4 regions of the Streptomyces dryopteridis genome follow, and region 3 is predicted to be linked to each of the others. Evidence: riboswitches for the same ligand, from Rfam matches in the RefSeq annotation. Region 3 holds a riboswitch; each other region holds the start of a gene.
What was found. Region 3 has a riboswitch for cobalamin ahead of ACN20G_RS29300 (CoA-acylating methylmalonate-semialdehyde dehydrogenase). Riboswitches for the same ligand answer to the same signal wherever they lie in the genome.

Region 1 (4,203 bases), on a different replicon from region 3:
GGGCCCCCGTCACCACCCAGCCGGGCCCGCGCGCCCGCTGACCCGTTCCCACCGGAACCACCCCCGCGGGCCGCCCCGTTCAGGGCCCGCACGGCGTCCCGACCGAGCCCGGGCGCCTCACCGGACGAGGATCCGGCGGCCCGCCGGCCGCCGGCCGTCCCGCACCCCCATCGGCCGCGCATCCGCCCACCGACGGCGCGCCGGCCGCCCGCGAGCGACCATTTCCGGCCGGCGTACGATCCGGTCCCGCCCAAAGGGGATCGGATGAGCCCGCCGGTACGTCAGACTGGGCGCGTGCAGGGACACCCGGAAGACACCGCGTCCTTCGTGGGACGCCGCAGCGAACTCGCCGCGCTCCACGCGGCCTTGGCCGCGGGCCGACTGGTCACTCTGACGGGCCCCGGCGGCGTCGGCAAATCCCGACTCGCCCGGCAGGCCCTCGCGACCCCGCCGGCCGCCTTCCCCGACGGGATCCACTGGGCCGACCTGTCCCCGCTCCCCGACGCCCAACTCCTCGTCGCCACCGTCTCCGACGCCCTCGACCTCGCCGACCACACCGTGCGCAGTCTCGCCGACGCCGTCCGGGACTGGCTCGTCGACCGCCGACTGCTCCTGGTCCTCGACTGCTGCGAGCACCTGATCGCCGAGGTCCGCGACCTGGTCGCCGACCTCCTCGACGCCGCCCCCGGCCTCTCCGTGCTCCTCACCAGCCGGCAGCCCCTGGACTCCCCGCTCGAATACGTCGTGGACGTGGGCCCGCTCCCGCAGGAGGAGACCCGCCCCGAGGCCCTCACCCTCTTCGCCGACCACGTCGCGCGCGTCTCCCCGTCCCAGGCCCGCCCCTGGGGTCGGCGCCAGGAGGACGCCGCCCGCCTCGTCTGCGCCCGCCTCGAAGGCGTCCCCCTCGCCCTCGAACTCGCCGCCGCCCAGCTCTCCGAACTCACCCTGGAACAACTCGCCGCCCGCCTCGCCGGCGAGATCGGCCCCCTCGCCGCCGACCGCCCCGTCGGCCCCCACCACCCGGCCCGCCACCGCGCCCTGCGCACCGCGATCGGCTGGAGCCACGAATGGTGCACCCCCCGGGAACGCCTGCTGTGGCTGCGGCTGTCGGTCTTCGGCGGCCCCTTCGACCTCGCCGCCGCCCGCGCCATCTGCTCCGCCGCCCCCCTCAACCCCCTGGAGGTGGCCGGGCTCCTCGACTCCCTCGTCGCGAAGTCCGTGGTGCGCCGCACCGGCGCCGCCGAGAGCGACGGCGGCACCCACCGGATGCTCGACACCATCCGCGAGTACGGGGCGATGTGGCTCGGCGAACTCGGCGAGGGCCCCCACCTGCGGGCCCGCCACGCCGCCTACTTCTACGGCATGGTCCGCGCCGCCGACCGCGAATGGCTCGGCCCCGCCCAACGCACCGCCTACCGGCGGATCGCCGGCGCCCACGGCGACGTGTGCGCCGCCCTCGACTTCTACCTGGAGAGCGAACCCGTCCGCGCCGTCGAACTCGCCGGTCGCGTCGGCTTCTTCTGGGCCTGCTCCGGACACCTGCACGCCGCCCGCGCCTACCTCGAACGCGCCCTCGACCTCGCCCCCGACGACGAACCCGCCGGCGAGGGCCGACTGCGCGCCCTGTGGGCCCTCGGGGTCACCCTGCTGCTCCAGGGCGAACAGGAACTCGCCCACGAGGTCGCCCTCGGCTGCGAGGCCCTCGCCCTGCGGGACGACTTCGGCCTCGACCGGGCCCCCGTCCTCGACACCGCCTACCTGCTCGGCCTCAGCCACCTCCTCGCCGGCCGCCCGCTGGCCGCCCGGATCGTCGCCGACAACGCCCTGGAGGCCGCCCCCGGGCACTTCTTCGACTCCGGCGCCCGGGTCCGCTGCCACCTCGTGCGGGTCTTCGCCCTCACCGGCATGGGTCTCCTGCCCGAGGCCAGACGCGAGGCGACCGCCCTGCGCGAGGGCTGCGTGGCCCGCGACGAGCACTGGACCCGGGCCTACGCCGACTACCAACTCGCCCTCATCTCCCTCTTCGAGGACCTCCCCGAGGAAGCCGCCGGCCACGCCCGCTCCATGCTCGACAGCAAGCGCGAACTCGGCGACAGCTTCGGCACCGCCCTCGGCCTGGACCTGCTGGCCGCCGCCCGCGCCGCCGCCGGCGACGGGGAGGGCGGCGCCCGCGCCTACGGCGCCGGCCACGCCTACTGGCAGGCCGTCGGGCACCCCCAGCGCGGCACCCCCGAGCTCAAGGGGGTCCGCGACCGCTTCGAGGAGACCGCGCGCGGCGCGCTGGGCGACGAGGCGTACGAGGCCGCGTTCCAGGAGGGCGTCCGGCACGGCCGGGCCCTGCGCCTGGGCGCGGGCATCGCCGGCGGCGGATGAGGGACGAGGGTCGCACGCGGGTTCGGGCCGCCCGGAGCCGTCTGGCAGACTGACGGGGTTCACCCTCGGCGGTGCAGGATCAGGAAACCCGGTGCGAATCCGGTGCGGTCCCGCCACTGTGACCGGCAAGGCCAGCGGCCCGCCGGGAGTCAGACACTGACGCACCGCCTCTCACGTCGACCAGGGGACGAGGATCCCCGGGAGAGGCAACACCCATGCCCCGCCGTCCCGCCCTGCCCGGGCTGCTGTCCGTCGTCATCGCCCTGTCGCTCGCCGGTTGCGCCGGCGCCCCGGGGGGCCCGGCCGAGCCCCGCGCGGCCACCGCCACTGCGGCCGGGTTCCCGTACACCGTCGACAACTGCGGGGTGCGGACCACCTTCACGGCCCCGCCCCGACGCGCCGTGACCATGAACCAGCACGCCACCGAGATCCTCCTCGCCCTCGGCCTGAAGGACCGCCTGGTCGGCACCGCCTACCTCGACGACGCGATCGGCCCGAAGTACCGCGCCGACTACGAGAAGATCCCCGTGCTCGCCCCCGAGTACCCCGACAAGGAGACCCTCCTCGCCGCCGAACCCGACTTCGTCTACGGGGGCTACGGCAGCGCCTTCGACAAGGCCGCCGGGCGCTCCCGCGCGGATCTCTCCGCCGCCCACGTCAACACCCGCCTGAACACCGAGTACTGCGGCAAGGGTCCGGTCGGCGTGCCGCAGCTGCGCACCGAGATCACCGAGGTCGCCCGCACCTTCGGGGTGCCCGAGCGCGGCGAGCGGCTGATCGCCGAGGAGACCCGCCGGATCGACGCGGCCGTCGCCCGCGTCGCCGGCTCGCCCCGACCCACCGTGTTCGCCTTCGACTCCGGCGAGGGCTCCGCCTTCACCTCGGGCGGCAAGGGCATCGGCAACGAGGTCATCACCCTGGCCGGCGGCACCAACGTCTTCGCCGACCTCGACGACACCTTCGGCGACGTCTCCTGGGAACAGGTCATCGACCGCGCGCCCCAGGTCATCCTGATCTACGACTACGGCAAGACCGACGTCGAGGCGAAGAAGAAGCGCCTGCTGGAGGATCCGGCGCTGGCCTCGGTGCCCGCCGTCCGCGACAAGCGGTTCGTGGTCCTCCCGCTGTCCTCGGTGGTGCTCGGCGTGCGCGTGGCCGACGCCGTCGAGTCCCTCGCCGGTCAGCTGCACCCGTGAGCCGGATCAGGACCGGGGCCGCCGTCCTCACCCTGACGGCGGCCCTGACGGCGGCCCTGGCCGGCGCGGTCCTCGCCGGCATCGCCCTCGGCTCCGTGCCCATACCCCCCGGCCGGGTCCTGTCCGTCCTCCTCGGCACCGAGCCCCCCGGCCCGCTCACCGCGATCGTGTGGGACGTCCGGCTGCCCCGGATCCTGCTCGGCGCCCTCGTCGGCGCCGGCCTCGCCCTCACCGGCGCCGTCCTCCAGGCCCTGGTCCGCAACCCGCTGGCCGACCCCTTCCTCCTCGGCGCCTCCTCCGGGGCCTCCGCCGGCGCGGTCGCCGTCATCGTCCTCGGCGGCTCCGCCGGCCTCCTCGGCGGCCTCGGCCTGCCCGCCGCCGCCTTCCTCGGCGCCTTCGCCGCCCTCCTCCTCGTGCACGTCCTCGCCCGCCGCGAGGGCGGCGTCACGGGCGGCCGACTCGTCCTCGCCGGCGTCGCTGTGCAGTACGTCCTGTCCGCCCTCACCAGCCTCGTCCTCGTCCTCGGCGCCTCCGCCGACGAGGTCCGCGCCGTCCTCTTCTGGACCCTGGGCGGCCTCGGCGGCGCCCGCTGGGACGCCCTCCCGGTGCCCCTCGCGGCCCTGCTCCTCGGCGG
Region 2 (4,203 bases), on a different replicon from region 3:
CCAGGCCGCGGCCCGGCTCGTGTGCCCCAGCCGCGCCGCCTGGGCGCGCCGCACCCGGGCCACCGCGTCCCACAGCAGGAACCCGATCCGGTACATCACCAGGGCCACGTCCACCACCGGCGCCGGCACCCCGGCCCGCACCAGCCGCGGCAGCACGTCCGAGACCGGCGTGGTGAACGCGAACAGCAGCAGCCCCAGCGAGGCCACCGAGGTCCGGGCCAGCAACTCCGCCGCCTGCCGCGGCCCGTCCGGGGCCCAGGACAGCGGCCCGGCCGGCCCGCCCACGCTCACCAACAGCGGCAGCGCGCCCGTCACGCAGAAACCCCACGGCACCCGGAAGGCCCGCCACAGCAGCCGGCCCGGCACCCGCGCGGGCCCCAACAGCACCACCAGCGTCGCCAGCCCCACCAGCGGGGCCCCGGGCCACGGCGGCAGCGACACCGCCGACACCGTGAGCCCCACGCCCAACAGGGCCTTCTCCAACGGGTGCCGGCGGCGCCACCGATTGGTGTGCGCCGCCGCGTCGATCGGCAGCACCGGCTACGTCTCCGAACCCGTCACCGGCCGTTCGGCGCCGCCCGCCCCGACCTCCCGGGCCTCGGCCGCCGCTGCCGCCAGACCCTGGCGCCGGCCGCGCCGCACCCCGAAGTAATAGGCCAGCACCCCCGCGCCGGCCGCCGCCTGGAGCGCGAACAGCGCCGATTCGATCTCACCCGAGGGCGGCTCGTACAACGGGCTGAACCACGGCTCGTACTCCGGGCTCAGCTCCGTGATCGCCGCCTCCGCCTGGGCGTCGGCCCCGGCGAACGGCTCCTCCTTGCCCTCGCCCAGCCCCAGGGCCACCGGCAGCACCGCCAGCGCGGCCACCACCAGCAGCAGCAGCCCGTTGATCCTCGTGTCGCGCTTCACCGGGCGCTCGCCTCCGTCGTGACGGCGGTCGCGGCCGCGTCGGACCTTCCGGTGAGCCGGGCCACGCCCAGCCGCACCAGCTCGGACTTGCTGGAGCGCATCAGCAGGCGCATCACCAGCACCGTCAGCAGCCCCTCGCTGATCGCCAGCGGGATCTGGGTGACGGCGAAGATCCCGCCGAACTTGGCCAGCGAGCCGAGGAAGCCGCCGCTGGGGTCGGGGAAGGCCAGCGCGAGCTGCACGCTGGTCACGCAGTACGTGACCAGGTCGGCGAGGAAGGCGCCGACGAAGACCGAGCCCATCAGCGGCACGTTCCAGCCGCGCAGCAGGCGGTAGGCCCCGTACCCGGCCCAGGGCCCGGCGATGGCCATGGAGAACACGTTGGCGCCCAGGGTGGTCAGCCCGCCGTGCGCGAGGGCCAGGGCCTGGAACAGCAGGGTGATCGTGCCGAGCACCGCCATGATCGGCGGCCGGAACAGGATCGCGCCGAGCCCGGTGCCCGTCGGGTGGGAACAACTGCCCGTGACGGAGGGGATCTTCAGCGCGGACAGGACGAAGGTGAAGGCCCCGGAGGCCCCGAGCAGCAGGGTGCTCTCCGGATTGGCCCGGACCTCCCGGGTCAGGGCCCGGACGCCGTGGACGACGAACGGGGCGGACGCGGCGCCCCAGGCGACCGCGTGCAAGGGGGGCAGGAACCCCTCGGCTATGTGCATGATTCGGTGAGACCTCTCCAGCACCTCGTGGATGGACGACGCGCCTCGGCCGGTCTCCTGGCTCACGGGTGCTGATGCCCTGGCTCCGCCTTCCCGGGCAGCGCACGGTCTCCCGCGGCCGCCCAGTGGCCTCCCGCAGGAATGGAGCCGGACTTCCCGTTCACAGTGGCGAGGGCCGCACCGGTTCTCCACCGGTTTCCCGTACACCAAGGCCCGATGACACTAGTGGGCGTTCGGGCAGGTCACAACCCGACCCCGGCCGGGACCGGAGGTCGGGGCGGGGCCGGGTCGGGGGCGGGGCGGCTGTCGCGGGTGCGAACGGGGGGCCGGGGTCAGCAGGTCTTGGCGTGCGGGAAGTCCACGACGATCCGCTTGGGGTTGTCCAGGGTGAAGGTGCTCCAGGTGGGCTTGGTCGCGAAGGCGGTGCCGAAGGTGACGTAGCCCTCGAAGTCCCCGGTGTAGGCCAGGCCCTTGAGCTTGTTGTACGGCAGCGTGGTCAGGCGCGGGCCCTGGTAGGCGTTCTGGCCCTCGTCGGTGTGGCCCTGGGCCGGGTTCAGCCGGATCTCCAGGAAGAACTTGCCCGGCAGGTTCACCGGCTCGCCGGAGCCGTCGTGGTAGAGCTTGTCGACCGGGCGTATGGAGACCCCGGGCACGCTCGTGCCCTGCACGTCGATCACGAGCCGGTCGTAGGTGCAGTGGGAGCCGGTGCGCGCGTTGACCACCAGGGGCGAGAAGCTCGCGGCGGCCTTGGCGGCGGGCTTGACCGTGCCGGTCTCGCGATCGGAGGCGCCGGCGGGGGCGGCGAGGGCCACCGAGGCGGTGAGCAGGGCGCCGGTGACCGCGGCGATGGCGCGGCGTCGTCCGATGGTGCTGTACATGAGGCACTCCCCTGGGGACCGGGTCCTCACCGAGGGCCGGGCCCTTCCCGGCACGGACAGAGGACTCTGTCCACCATGACACCGATCCGCGCCGGCCGGTTCCCCGGGCCGCGACGCGCGAACGCGCCCTCCGAGCACGAGTGCGGAGGACGCGATGCGGGGGTGGGCCGGGGCCGCGGCCGGGAGGGGAGGTCTCCGAAGGGGTGGAGCGTGCTGTGTCCGTCTCCCGTGGACGCGGCGGGCCCGATCGGGCGGCGGCGCCGGCCGGGGGGCGGACCCCCGGCCGACGGCCGACCGAGAACGGCAGCCCGAGAGGGCTTCCGGGCAACGATTACGGGACGTTGACGGCCACGGAGTCGTTGTTGTTCGACTGGCCGATCGCGGTGAAGCCGGAGCCGTTGGCCTGGGCGGTGTTGTTCTGGTTGGAGGCGCCCCAACCGGTCGCACCCTGCTGCACGGTGCCGGAGTTGCCGAGGTTGTTGCCCCCGACTCCGCTGCCCACGAGGCTGGCGACCGTCGCGTTGGACGCGTTGGCCGCGCCGGCGCCGTTGTCGGCCTGCGCCACGCCCGCGAAGGCGGCGACGGCGAACGGGATCGAAGCGAGGGCCGACAGCACGCGGGTGGTGCGGATGCTTGCCATGTTCTTGTCCTCCAAGGACGAGAAAACCAAAGGTGGGGGTGACTGCGACGTCGCGTGTGACAACTGTGACGCATGTGGATCATCGCCAACCACCTCAGAGCGGCTTCTTCCCACTGAAGCGTGACCAACCGGTTTCAAACCCCAACCCGGGTGAAACGGCCTGAACTTGCCGTTACCGGAGGGTGGGTACGGACGTTGGACATTCTTCGCGACTCACGCGACCCGTGCCCACAAAGGGAAGTACCGTTACTTCCAGGGCTTCTTGGGGCCTTCCGCCAACCAGGGCACCCATGGCCGGAATCGGCCGGGCCACGGCGAGAATCCGCTCCCCGGATGGACGCGTCCCGCGTTGTCCCACCAGCCCCAACCGCCCCACCGCACACACGAGGCACCCGGTTCAACGACGCCGGCCCGCGATGCGCACGCCCGCGCCCCCGACGTCCCCCGCCCGGGCGGACCCGTCCCCCCACCCGTGACCTCCCCGCGAACGCGCGCACGCCCCGCCGGAGGGTCCGACGGGGCGTGCGCGGGAGGGGGCGTGCTCAGCACTCGATGACGTTGACCGCGAGGCCGCCGCGGGCGGTCTCCTTGTACTTGATCTTCATGTCGGCGCCGGTTTCCTTCATGGTCTTGATGACCTTGTCGAGGGAGACCTTGTGGCTGCCGTCGCCGCGCATGGCCATCTTCGCGGCCGTGACGGCCTTGACGGCGGCCATGCCGTTGCGTTCGATGCACGGGATCTGGACGAGGCCGCCGACCGGGTCGCAGGTCAGGCCCAGGTTGTGCTCCATGCCGATCTCGGCGGCGTTCTCGACCTGTTCCGGGGTGCCGCCGAGGACCTCGGCCAGGGCGCCGGCCGCCATCGAGCAGGCCGAGCCGACCTCGCCCTGGCAGCCGACCTCGGCGCCCGAGATGGAGGCGTTCTCCTTGAACAGCATGCCGATGGCGCCGGCGGCGAGGAGGAAGCGGACCACGCCGTCCTCGTCCGCGCCGGGCACGAAGTTCACGTAGTAGTGCAGGACGGCGGGCAGGACCCCGGCCGCGCCGTTGGTGGGGGCGGTCA
Region 3 (4,203 bases):
CGGCCACCGCGAAACCCGTGTCCGTCGCGAAGCGCTTGGCCATCGCGCACAGCCCCGGCGCGCCCCGGTCGCCCGCGTCCAGGGCCTCGGCGGCCTCCCGGACCAGGGCGCGGGCCGCCGTCAGCTCGGTGGCCATGTCGGCGAGCCGGAACCGCAGCGCGGGCTCGTCCAGCAGCCGGCCGCCGAACGCCTCGCGATCGGCGAGGTGGGTCAGCGCGCGGTTCAACGCGTCCCGAGCCCCGCCCAGGGAGCACGCGGCGATGCCGAGCCGGCCGCCGTTGAGCCCGTTCATCGCGATCCGGAAGCCCTCGCCCTCCGCGCCCAACCGGCGCTCGACGGGCACCCGCACGCCGTCGAGGACCACCTGTCGGGTCGGCTGGGCGTTCCACCCCATCTTCACCTCGTTCGGCCCGAAGGAGAGCCCCGGGTCCCCGCGTTCGACGAGGAACGCGGAGATCCCGCCCGGCCCCGGCTCCCCGGTCCGGGCCATCACCAGGTACAGGCCGGCCGCGCCGGCGCCCGAGACGAACTGTTTGACGCCGGTGAGCACGTAGTGGTCCCCGTGCCGCTCCGCGCGGGTGCGCAGCGCGGCGGCGTCCGAACCCGCGCCGGGTTCGGTGAGGCAGTAGCTGCCGAGGGTCTCGCCGGAGCAGAGCGCGGGCAGCAGGCGGGCGCGTTGGGCTTCGTCGCCGTAGTGGTCGACCATCCAGGCGACCATGTTGTGGATGGAGAGGTAGCCGGCGATGGAGGGGCAGCCCGTGGCGAGGGTCTCGAAGACGAGCACGCCGTCGGCGCGGGACAGGCCGGAGCCGCCGTGCTCCTCGCGGACGTACACCCCGGCGAGGCCGAGGTCGGCGGCGCGGCGGATCACGTCGACGGGGAAGTGCTTGTCGCGGTCCCAGGCCACGGCGTGCGGGGCGAGTTGTTCCTGAGCGAAGTCGAGGGTCACCTCGGCGAGCGCGAGCTGGTCCTGCGTCATGGTGGTCACGGCGCTCATCCCATCGTCGGGATCGTGAAGTTCGCGCCCTCCTTGACCCCGGAGGGCCAGCGCGAGGTGACGGTCTTGGTGCGGGTGAGGAAGCGGATCGAGTCCGGGCCGTGCTGGTTCAGGTCGCCGAAACCGGACCTCTTCCAGCCGCCGAAGGTGTGGTAGGCGACGGGCACCGGGATCGGCACGTTGACGCCGACCATGCCGGTCTCGACGCGACGGGTGAACTCGCGGGCGGTGTCCCCGTCCCGGGTGAAGATCGCGACCCCGTTGCCGAAGGGGTGCTCGCTCGGCAGCCGCACCGCCTCCTCGAAGTCGGCGGCCCGCGCCACGCACAGCACCGGCCCGAAGATCTCCTCGCGGTAGATGCGCATCGCGGGGGTGACCCGGTCGAAGAGGGTGGCGCCGGCGAAGAACCCGTTCTCGTGCCCCGGCAGGGTGAACCCGCGCCCGTCCACGACGAGTTCGGCCCCCTCGTTCGCGCCGATGTCCACATAACGCCGCACCCGGTCGAGGGCGTCCCGACTCACCAGCGGCCCGAAGTCCGCTTCGGGATCGTCGGAGCGGCCGATCCGCAGCCGGCCGACGCGTTCCTTCAACGCGGCGACCAGCCGGTCCGCGGTCTCCTCGCCCACCGGCACGGCCACCGAGATCGCCATGCAGCGTTCACCGGCCGATCCGTAACCCGCGCCGATCAGCGCGTCGGCGGCCTGGTCGAGATCGGCGTCGGGCATCACGACCATGTGGTTCTTGGCGCCGCCGAAACACTGCGCGCGCTTGCCCCGCGCCGCCGCCTCGGCGTACAGGCGCGCGGCCACCGGGGTGGAGCCGACGAAGCCCAGGGCCCGCACCCGCGGATCCTCCACGAGGGTGTCGACGGCCTCCTTGCCGCCGTTGACGACGTTGAGGACCCCCGGCGGCAGCCCGGCCTCCAGGAACAGCTCCGCGAGCCGCAGCGGCACCGACGGATCCCGTTCGGAGGGCTTGAGCACGAAGGCGTTGCCGCAGGCCAGCGCGGGTGCGAGCTGCCACAGGGGGATCATGGCGGGGAAGTTGAACGGGGTGACGCCGGCGACCACGCCCAGCGGGGCGCGCAGCGAGTGCACGTCGATGCCGGTGCCCGCGTTGTCGGTGAACTCGCCCTTGAGCAGGTGCGGGATGCCGGCGGCGAACTCCACGACCTCCAGGCCGCGTTGCAGGTCACCGTGGGCGTCGGCGACCGTCTTGCCGTGCTCGGAGGAGAGCAGTCGCGCCAGCGACTCCCGCTCCCCTTCGACGAGTTGGAGGAAGCGCAGCAGCACGCGGGCGCGACGCTGGGGGTTCCACTGCCCCCAGTCGGCCTGCTCCCGCGCCGCGTCGGCGATCGCCGCCTCGGTGTCGGCGCGGCCGGCCAGGGGGACCCGTGCCTGGACGGCGCCGGTGTTCGGATCGTGCACGTCGGCGAAGAGCCCGGAGGTGCCGGGGGTGTGCTTCCCGCCGATGAAATGGGTGAGTTCTCGGACCATGGGTGCCTGCTCTCGTCAGGTCGGATCCGGGGATGGCACGGCGCGCCGACGGACCGCGCCGGGTGCGGCGCGGGCCGGTGGGGCCGCGTGACTACGAGCGCGCGAACGGGGTCGCGCGCTCCGCCGGATCACCAGGGTCGTGGGTACGGACCGGTGCCATGCGTGTCTGCTCCATCCTCGTGGACAACACGGAACGTTCCGCGGCCGGTATCCTGACTCCCGGATCCCCGTGCGCCGCCCGCCTTCCCGACGGATCCCGTCAGTGGCGTGTGGACGGCGACGCACTCCCCGGTCACAGTGGCGGGACCGTGCCGGATTCACACCGACTTCCCTGCACCGCGGACCTTGTGCCACGAACATATAGTCGGACGTCCTAGTAAGTCCAGACCCCCCGCCCCCGAGCCCCATCACACCTGCCCGGGGCGGGCGTTCAGTCCGCGGTGTCCTTGCCGACGCCGATCAGGGCCGGGTAGTACTCCTGGACGGACCGACCGGGTTCGGTCTCGGCGTACACGTTGATCGGGGACCCGCGCATCAGGGTCAGGGTGGCCGGATCCCGGCGGCTGCCCTCGACGACCCCGGTGTCCTCGTCGCGCGGGCGCCCCCGCTGCCAGTCCTCCCACGCGTCCCAGAAGGTCTCGGAGGCCCGCCGCTGCTTCTCCGACCGGTAGGGGCACACGTCGTTGGCGGCCCACGCGTAGGACCGCCGCCCGTCCTGGCTCCCGGCCTCCGCGTGCTGCGACACGGCGCTCTGACGCAGTCCCGTCGAGGTCATCCACTGGTGCACGGTCGGGTCCTCGGGGCGGACGTCCGCGAGGGGCGTGCCGAGGGTGACCGTGAACCGCCGGCGGTCGTCGTTGCGGTCCACCTCGAAGGAGGGCCGGAAACCCTCGTCGCACGAGGTCACGCTGTACACCACCGTGCTGCCGCCGGGGTCGGTGATCACCTCGACCCGGTACTCCTCGCGCGGCCGGAACACGTGCCGGGTCAGCTTCGCCTGCTCCGCCTCGTCGAGGCCCGGCACCACGGAGACGAACGGCTCGCGGTAGGCGGCGGGACCGAATGCCTTGGTGAACCGCTCCAGGGTGTGCCCGCCCCGCAAGGACCTCAGCTTCGCGTACTCCGGGGGCCGCCAGTCCGCCGTGTTCCGCCACAGCACGCCGTAGGCGGTGGCCAGGGTGCTGACGGCCGTGATCAGGTTCGCCAGGAACAGCAGGGTGACCACCGGGCCGTTGCGCTTCGCGAGTGCCTGCACCCGCCCGGCCAGACCTCGGGTGGGCTCCTCCTCGTGCGTCATGAGGCGAGCCTGGCCCCGCGCCGACCCGACGGCACCCCAGGGCACCCATGTGGGCGGGGGTCGGGACGGCCGTGTGTTCACCTGGTCGGGGGGATGCTCAGTACGGGGCAGACGGCGTGGGTCAGGCAGTGGCGGGCCACCGAGGGGCGCAGGAGGCGGTGGAGTGGGTTTCGTTGGCCGGCGCCGAGCACGATCAGATCCTCGGGATCGTTCGCCGAGGCCACGAGGGCGGCCCCCGGTGTGGCCCGCACCGCGAGGCCCACGACGGCGGGTCCGAGGGGTTCGGAGCCGAGGGGTTCGGGACCGAAGACCTCGTCCAGGAGATGCCGCAACCGGGCCGTCGAGGCCTCGTGGCACTGCTGCGGGACCCGCGCGTCGCCGCCGGCGCGGCCGCCGAGGCCGCCGCCCGGGGC
Region 4 (4,203 bases), on a different replicon from region 3:
TCGATCAGGCCGCGCTGCGGGATCTCCCACGCCGTGCGGTACAGCTCGCGCACCTCGGCCGGGATCCAGCCGAAGCCCTGCACGGAGCCCGATGCCTCGCGCAGCGCCTCGCGGGTCTGCGCGTCCCACACGCCCAGCCGCTTCAGCTCCTCCACCAGGTAGGTGTTGACCTGGAGGAACTCCCCGCTGAGGGTCTCGCGCTTGAACAGGTTCGACACCTGCGGCTCGATGCACTCGTAGACGCCCGCGATGGACGCGATGGTGGCGGTCGGGGCGATGGCCAGCAGCAGCGAGTTGCGCAGGCCCGTGCTCGCCATCCGGGTCCGCAGCGCCTCCCAGCGCTCCGGCCAGTGGTGCGTCACTCCGTAGTGGTCCGGGTGCAGCACGCCGCGCGCCGTGCGGGTCTCCTCCCACGCCGGCAGCGGCCCGTGCCGCTCGGCGAGGTCGGTGGACGCCTCGTACGCGGCCAGCATGATCCGCTCGGCGATCCGCGTGGACAGCTCCTGCGCGGCCGGCGAGTCGAAGGGCAGCCGCAGCTTGAAGAACACGTCCTGCAGACCCATCGCGCCCAGGCCCACCGGACGCCACTTGGCGTTGGAACGGCCGGCCTGCTCGGTCGGGTAGAAGTTGATGTCCACGACCCGGTCGAGGAAGGTCACGGCGGTGCGCACGGTGGCGTCCAGCCGCTCCCAGTCCAGCTCGCCGGTGCGCTCGTCCACGAAGGTGCCGAGGTTGACGGAGCCGAGGTTGCACACGGCCGTCTCGCCGTCGTTCGTGACCTCGATGATCTCGGTGCACAGGTTCGAGGAGTGCACGACGCGGCCCGGCAGCGCGGTCTGGTTGGCGGTGCGGTTGGAGGCGTCCTTGAACGTCATCCAGCCGTTGCCGGTCTGCGCCAGGGTCCGCATCATGCGGCCGTACAGCTCGCGCGCCGGCATCGTCTTGCGGGCCAGGCCGGCGGACTCGGCGCGGCGGTAGGCGGCGTCGAACTCCTCGCCGTACAGGTCGACCAGCTCGGGCACGTCGGCGGGGGAGAACAGCGACCAGGCGGCGTCGGCGTTCACGCGGCGCATGAACTCGTCCGGCACCCAGTGGGCCAGGTTCAGGTTGTGGGTGCGGCGCGCGTCCTCGCCGGTGTTGTCGCGCAGCTCCAGGAACTCCTCGAGGTCCGCGTGCCAGGTCTCCAGGTACACGGCGGCGGCGCCCTTGCGCCGGCCGCCCTGGTTGACGGCCGCGACGGAGGCGTCGAGGGTCTTCAGGAACGGGACGATGCCGTTGGAGTGCCCGTTGGTGCCGCGGATCAGGGAGCCGCGGGCCCGGATCCGGGAGTAGGACAGGCCGATGCCGCCGGCGTGCTTCGACAGCCGCGCCACCTGGTGGTAGCGGTCGTAGATCGAGTCCAGCTCGTCGGCGGGGGAGTCCAGCAGGTAGCAGGAGGACATCTGCGGGTGGCGGGTGCCCGAGTTGAACAGGGTCGGGGAGGAGGGCAGGTACTCCAGCCGGCTCATCAGCCGGTACAGCGAGGCCACCTCGTCCACGGCCGGCAGGGACTCGTCCTCGGCCAGGCCGCAGGCCACGCGCAGCATGAAGTGCTGCGGGGTCTCGATCACCTGCCGGGTGATGGGGTGGCGCAGCAGGTAGCGGCTGTGCAGGGTGCGCAGGCCGAAGAAGCCGAAGCGGTCGTCGGCGCCCTCGGCGAGGGCCGCGTCCACCAGGGCGTCCAGTCGCGCCGCGTGGGCGGTGACGAAGGCGGCGGTGCGGTCGGCGATCAGGCCCTCGGCGTGGCCCACGGCCACCGAGGCGGAGAAGGAGACGGCGCCCTGACCGGCGGCCTCGTCGGCCACGGCGAGGGTCAGCAGGCGGGCCGCGAGCCGCGAGTAGGCCGGGTCCTCGGAGATCAGGCCGGCCGCGGCCTCGCAGGCCAGCCCGCGCAGCTCGGCCGCGTCACTGGCGCCGCTGCGGCCGCGCAGGGCGGCGGCGGCCACCCGGCCGGGGTCGGTGTCGGGCAGGTCGGCGGTCAGCTCGGTGAGGGTGCGCAGCAGCGCGGCCCCGAGGCTCTCGGCGGTTGCCTCGGGCGGGGTGGACGCGGCGCGCGGTGCGGCAGGCGCGATGGTCACGTGGGGGCTCTCCCTCGCTCGGCTCCGGCCACTCGGGGCGGGGGCGACGGGGGGCGCACGCGAACGGGCGCACCGAGACCGCCCTGGGCAGGTTCGGGCGGGGTGCTCCGCGTGACGTCCACCGGCCCAACCGCGAGGCCCGGACGAATCGGCGCCCGGACCGGTCGGTCTGGGCGCACTGTCGGCAGGTCCTCGGACTCGCGCACCCCCGTGCGGCGCCCTCGCGGAGGAGGGACGGGCGAAAAGGGGTGTGTCACACCGTTGCGGGACAGTTCCGGATTCACACCGGATTCCCCTGCGGCGACAGCGAGCACGAGCATACATGTAGGGGGCGCGGGATGCGGACACCACCACATGTTGTGGACGGCCGGCGCCCGATGCGGGCGGTGCGCCCTGGTGACGGGGGTTTCGGGGGCTCCCGTGCGGGCTCGCGCGGCGTGTCGCGGAAGCGAACTCCGGGTCCTCGGAGAGGGGCGCATCGGCGCCCGCGCGGGGCCCGGGGGCGGCCGGCGGGCGCGTCGCGGGCGCGAACGCGCGGGGCCGCGGGGGCCGGCCGGCGCGCGGTGCGGCGCGCTCCGGGCCGGCGGTCGTGTTCACACGACCGTCACGCGGCGGGCGGGTCAGAAGGCGAGGCGGTAGGTGTGCAGCGGGTCCATCTCGGCGAACGGGGTCCAGTCGCGCTCCGGGGTGCGGATGAATCCGAGCCGGCGGTAGATCCGGTGGGCGCCGACCATGTCCCGCGTGGTGGACAGCACCAGGGCGCGCACGCCGGGCAGGGTCCGGGCCCGCTCCTCGCAGGCCCGCACGAGGGCCTCGCCGACGCCCCGGCCGCGGGCCTCGGGGGCCACGGCGAGCATCCGGAACTCGGCCTCGTCGGGGCCCGCGATGTCGCACATGGAGCTGCCGGGTTCGGCGAAGGTGACCTGGCCCAGCAGCAGGCCCTCGGCCTCGGCGGTGAGAATGACGACGCCGGGGTCGGCGGCCCGGCCGGCCACGTCGCGCAGCCGGTCCAGGTAGGGGTCCTCGGCGCCGAAGGCCACGAGGTCGTCGTCCAGGTAGACGCGCGCGGTGAGGTCACCGAGGGCCGCGTACTCCTCGGGGCGCGCGGTTCTGATCGTGAAATCCATCCGCCAAGTGTCGCACCGGCGCCGAAACCGGCACGAGCCGCCCACCGGCCCCGGTCGGGGTGGTGGGCGGCTCGCGCGGGGTGCTCAGCAGCAGCGGAAGCCCTCGCGCGGGTCGGCCTCGCGGGCGTCGGTGCGGGCCCGTTCGAAGGCGCGGCGGGTCAGTGGCTCGGCCGTCGGGTCGTGGCCCAGGGTGTGCGCCACGTACCGGTCGTAGGCGGCCTCGCCGGAGAACTCCCGGACGTAGAACCGGACCCGCTCCCACACCTGCCGGCCCGTCATGACGCGGCCGGCTCCTTGGCCTTGCCCGCGGCGGCCTCGGCGGCGGCGATCTCCGCCTTCTCCTCGGCGGTGGCGAACATGCCGGCCGGGGCGACGATCCTCGACTCGGTCCACGGGACCTCGGAGCTGGTCGTGGTCTCGGGCCGGCGGATCGCCTTCAGGCAGGTGCGGGCGGCGTCGGCGAGGACCACCAGGATGAGGACGGCGAACAGGACGGACAGGACGCCGTCGACGGTGGCGTTGGTGACGATGGTGTGCATCTCGTCGGCGTTCTTCGCGGGCGGCAGCACCTTGCCCGCGTCGATGCCGTCCTGGTACTTGTCGCGCTGGGCGAAGAAGCCGACCTTCACGTCCTCGGAGAAGACCTTCTGCCAGCTCGCGGTCAGGGTGACGGCCACGTCCCACAGCAGGGGCACGCCCGTGACCCAGGCCCACTTCAGCCGGCCGGACTTGACGAGCAGGGTGGTGCAGACGGCGAGGGCGACGGCGGCGAGCAGCTGGTTGGCGATGCCGAACAGCGGGAAGAGCTGGTTGATGCCGCCGAGCGGGTCGCTGACGCCGACCCACAGGAAGTAGCCCCAGCCGCCGACCACGATGGCGCTGGCGAGCCAGACGCCCGGCTTCCAGCTCACGTCCTTGAAGGACTTGTGCACGTTGCCGAGGGTGTCCTGGAGCATGAA

Region 1: another riboswitch for cobalamin. It lies ahead of ACN20G_RS00505 (ABC transporter substrate-binding protein); the one in region 3 lies ahead of ACN20G_RS29300 (CoA-acylating methylmalonate-semialdehyde dehydrogenase).
Region 2: another riboswitch for cobalamin. It lies ahead of ACN20G_RS05975 (energy-coupling factor ABC transporter permease); the one in region 3 lies ahead of ACN20G_RS29300 (CoA-acylating methylmalonate-semialdehyde dehydrogenase).
Region 4: another riboswitch for cobalamin. It lies ahead of ACN20G_RS06975 (ribonucleoside-diphosphate reductase subunit alpha); the one in region 3 lies ahead of ACN20G_RS29300 (CoA-acylating methylmalonate-semialdehyde dehydrogenase).

Annotation. Positions count from the first base shown of each region.
Region 1 is NZ_CP187113.1:114,770-118,972, reverse strand. Features, by position in the region: gene ACN20G_RS00515 (hypothetical protein) at 1-41, shown strand, start outside; gene ACN20G_RS00510 (ATP-binding protein) at 295-2,373, shown strand; cobalamin riboswitch at 2,418-2,548, shown strand; gene ACN20G_RS00505 (ABC transporter substrate-binding protein) at 2,589-3,569, shown strand; gene ACN20G_RS00500 (FecCD family ABC transporter permease) at 3,566-4,203, shown strand, end outside.
Region 2 is NZ_CP187113.1:1,489,993-1,494,195, reverse strand. Features, by position in the region: gene cbiQ (cobalt ECF transporter T component CbiQ) at 1-537, opposite strand, end outside; gene ACN20G_RS05980 (energy-coupling factor ABC transporter substrate-binding protein) at 541-909, opposite strand; gene ACN20G_RS05975 (energy-coupling factor ABC transporter permease) at 906-1,622, opposite strand; cobalamin riboswitch at 1,653-1,848, opposite strand; gene ACN20G_RS05970 (AMIN-like domain-containing (lipo)protein) at 1,955-2,500, opposite strand; gene ACN20G_RS05965 (hypothetical protein) at 2,832-3,140, opposite strand; gene ACN20G_RS05960 (L-serine ammonia-lyase) at 3,683-4,203, opposite strand, start outside.
Region 3 is NZ_CP187114.1:642,626-646,828, reverse strand. Features, by position in the region: gene ACN20G_RS29305 (acyl-CoA dehydrogenase family protein) at 1-997, opposite strand, end outside; gene ACN20G_RS29300 (CoA-acylating methylmalonate-semialdehyde dehydrogenase) at 994-2,493, opposite strand; cobalamin riboswitch at 2,679-2,849, opposite strand; gene ACN20G_RS29295 (hypothetical protein) at 2,924-3,790, opposite strand; gene ACN20G_RS29290 (universal stress protein) at 3,868-4,203, opposite strand, start outside.
Region 4 is NZ_CP187113.1:1,722,186-1,726,388, reverse strand. Features, by position in the region: gene ACN20G_RS06975 (ribonucleoside-diphosphate reductase subunit alpha) at 1-2,117, opposite strand, end outside; cobalamin riboswitch at 2,284-2,437, opposite strand; gene ACN20G_RS06970 (GNAT family N-acetyltransferase) at 2,738-3,244, opposite strand; gene ACN20G_RS06965 (YbdD/YjiX family protein) at 3,329-3,523, opposite strand; gene ACN20G_RS06960 (carbon starvation CstA family protein) at 3,520-4,203, opposite strand, start outside.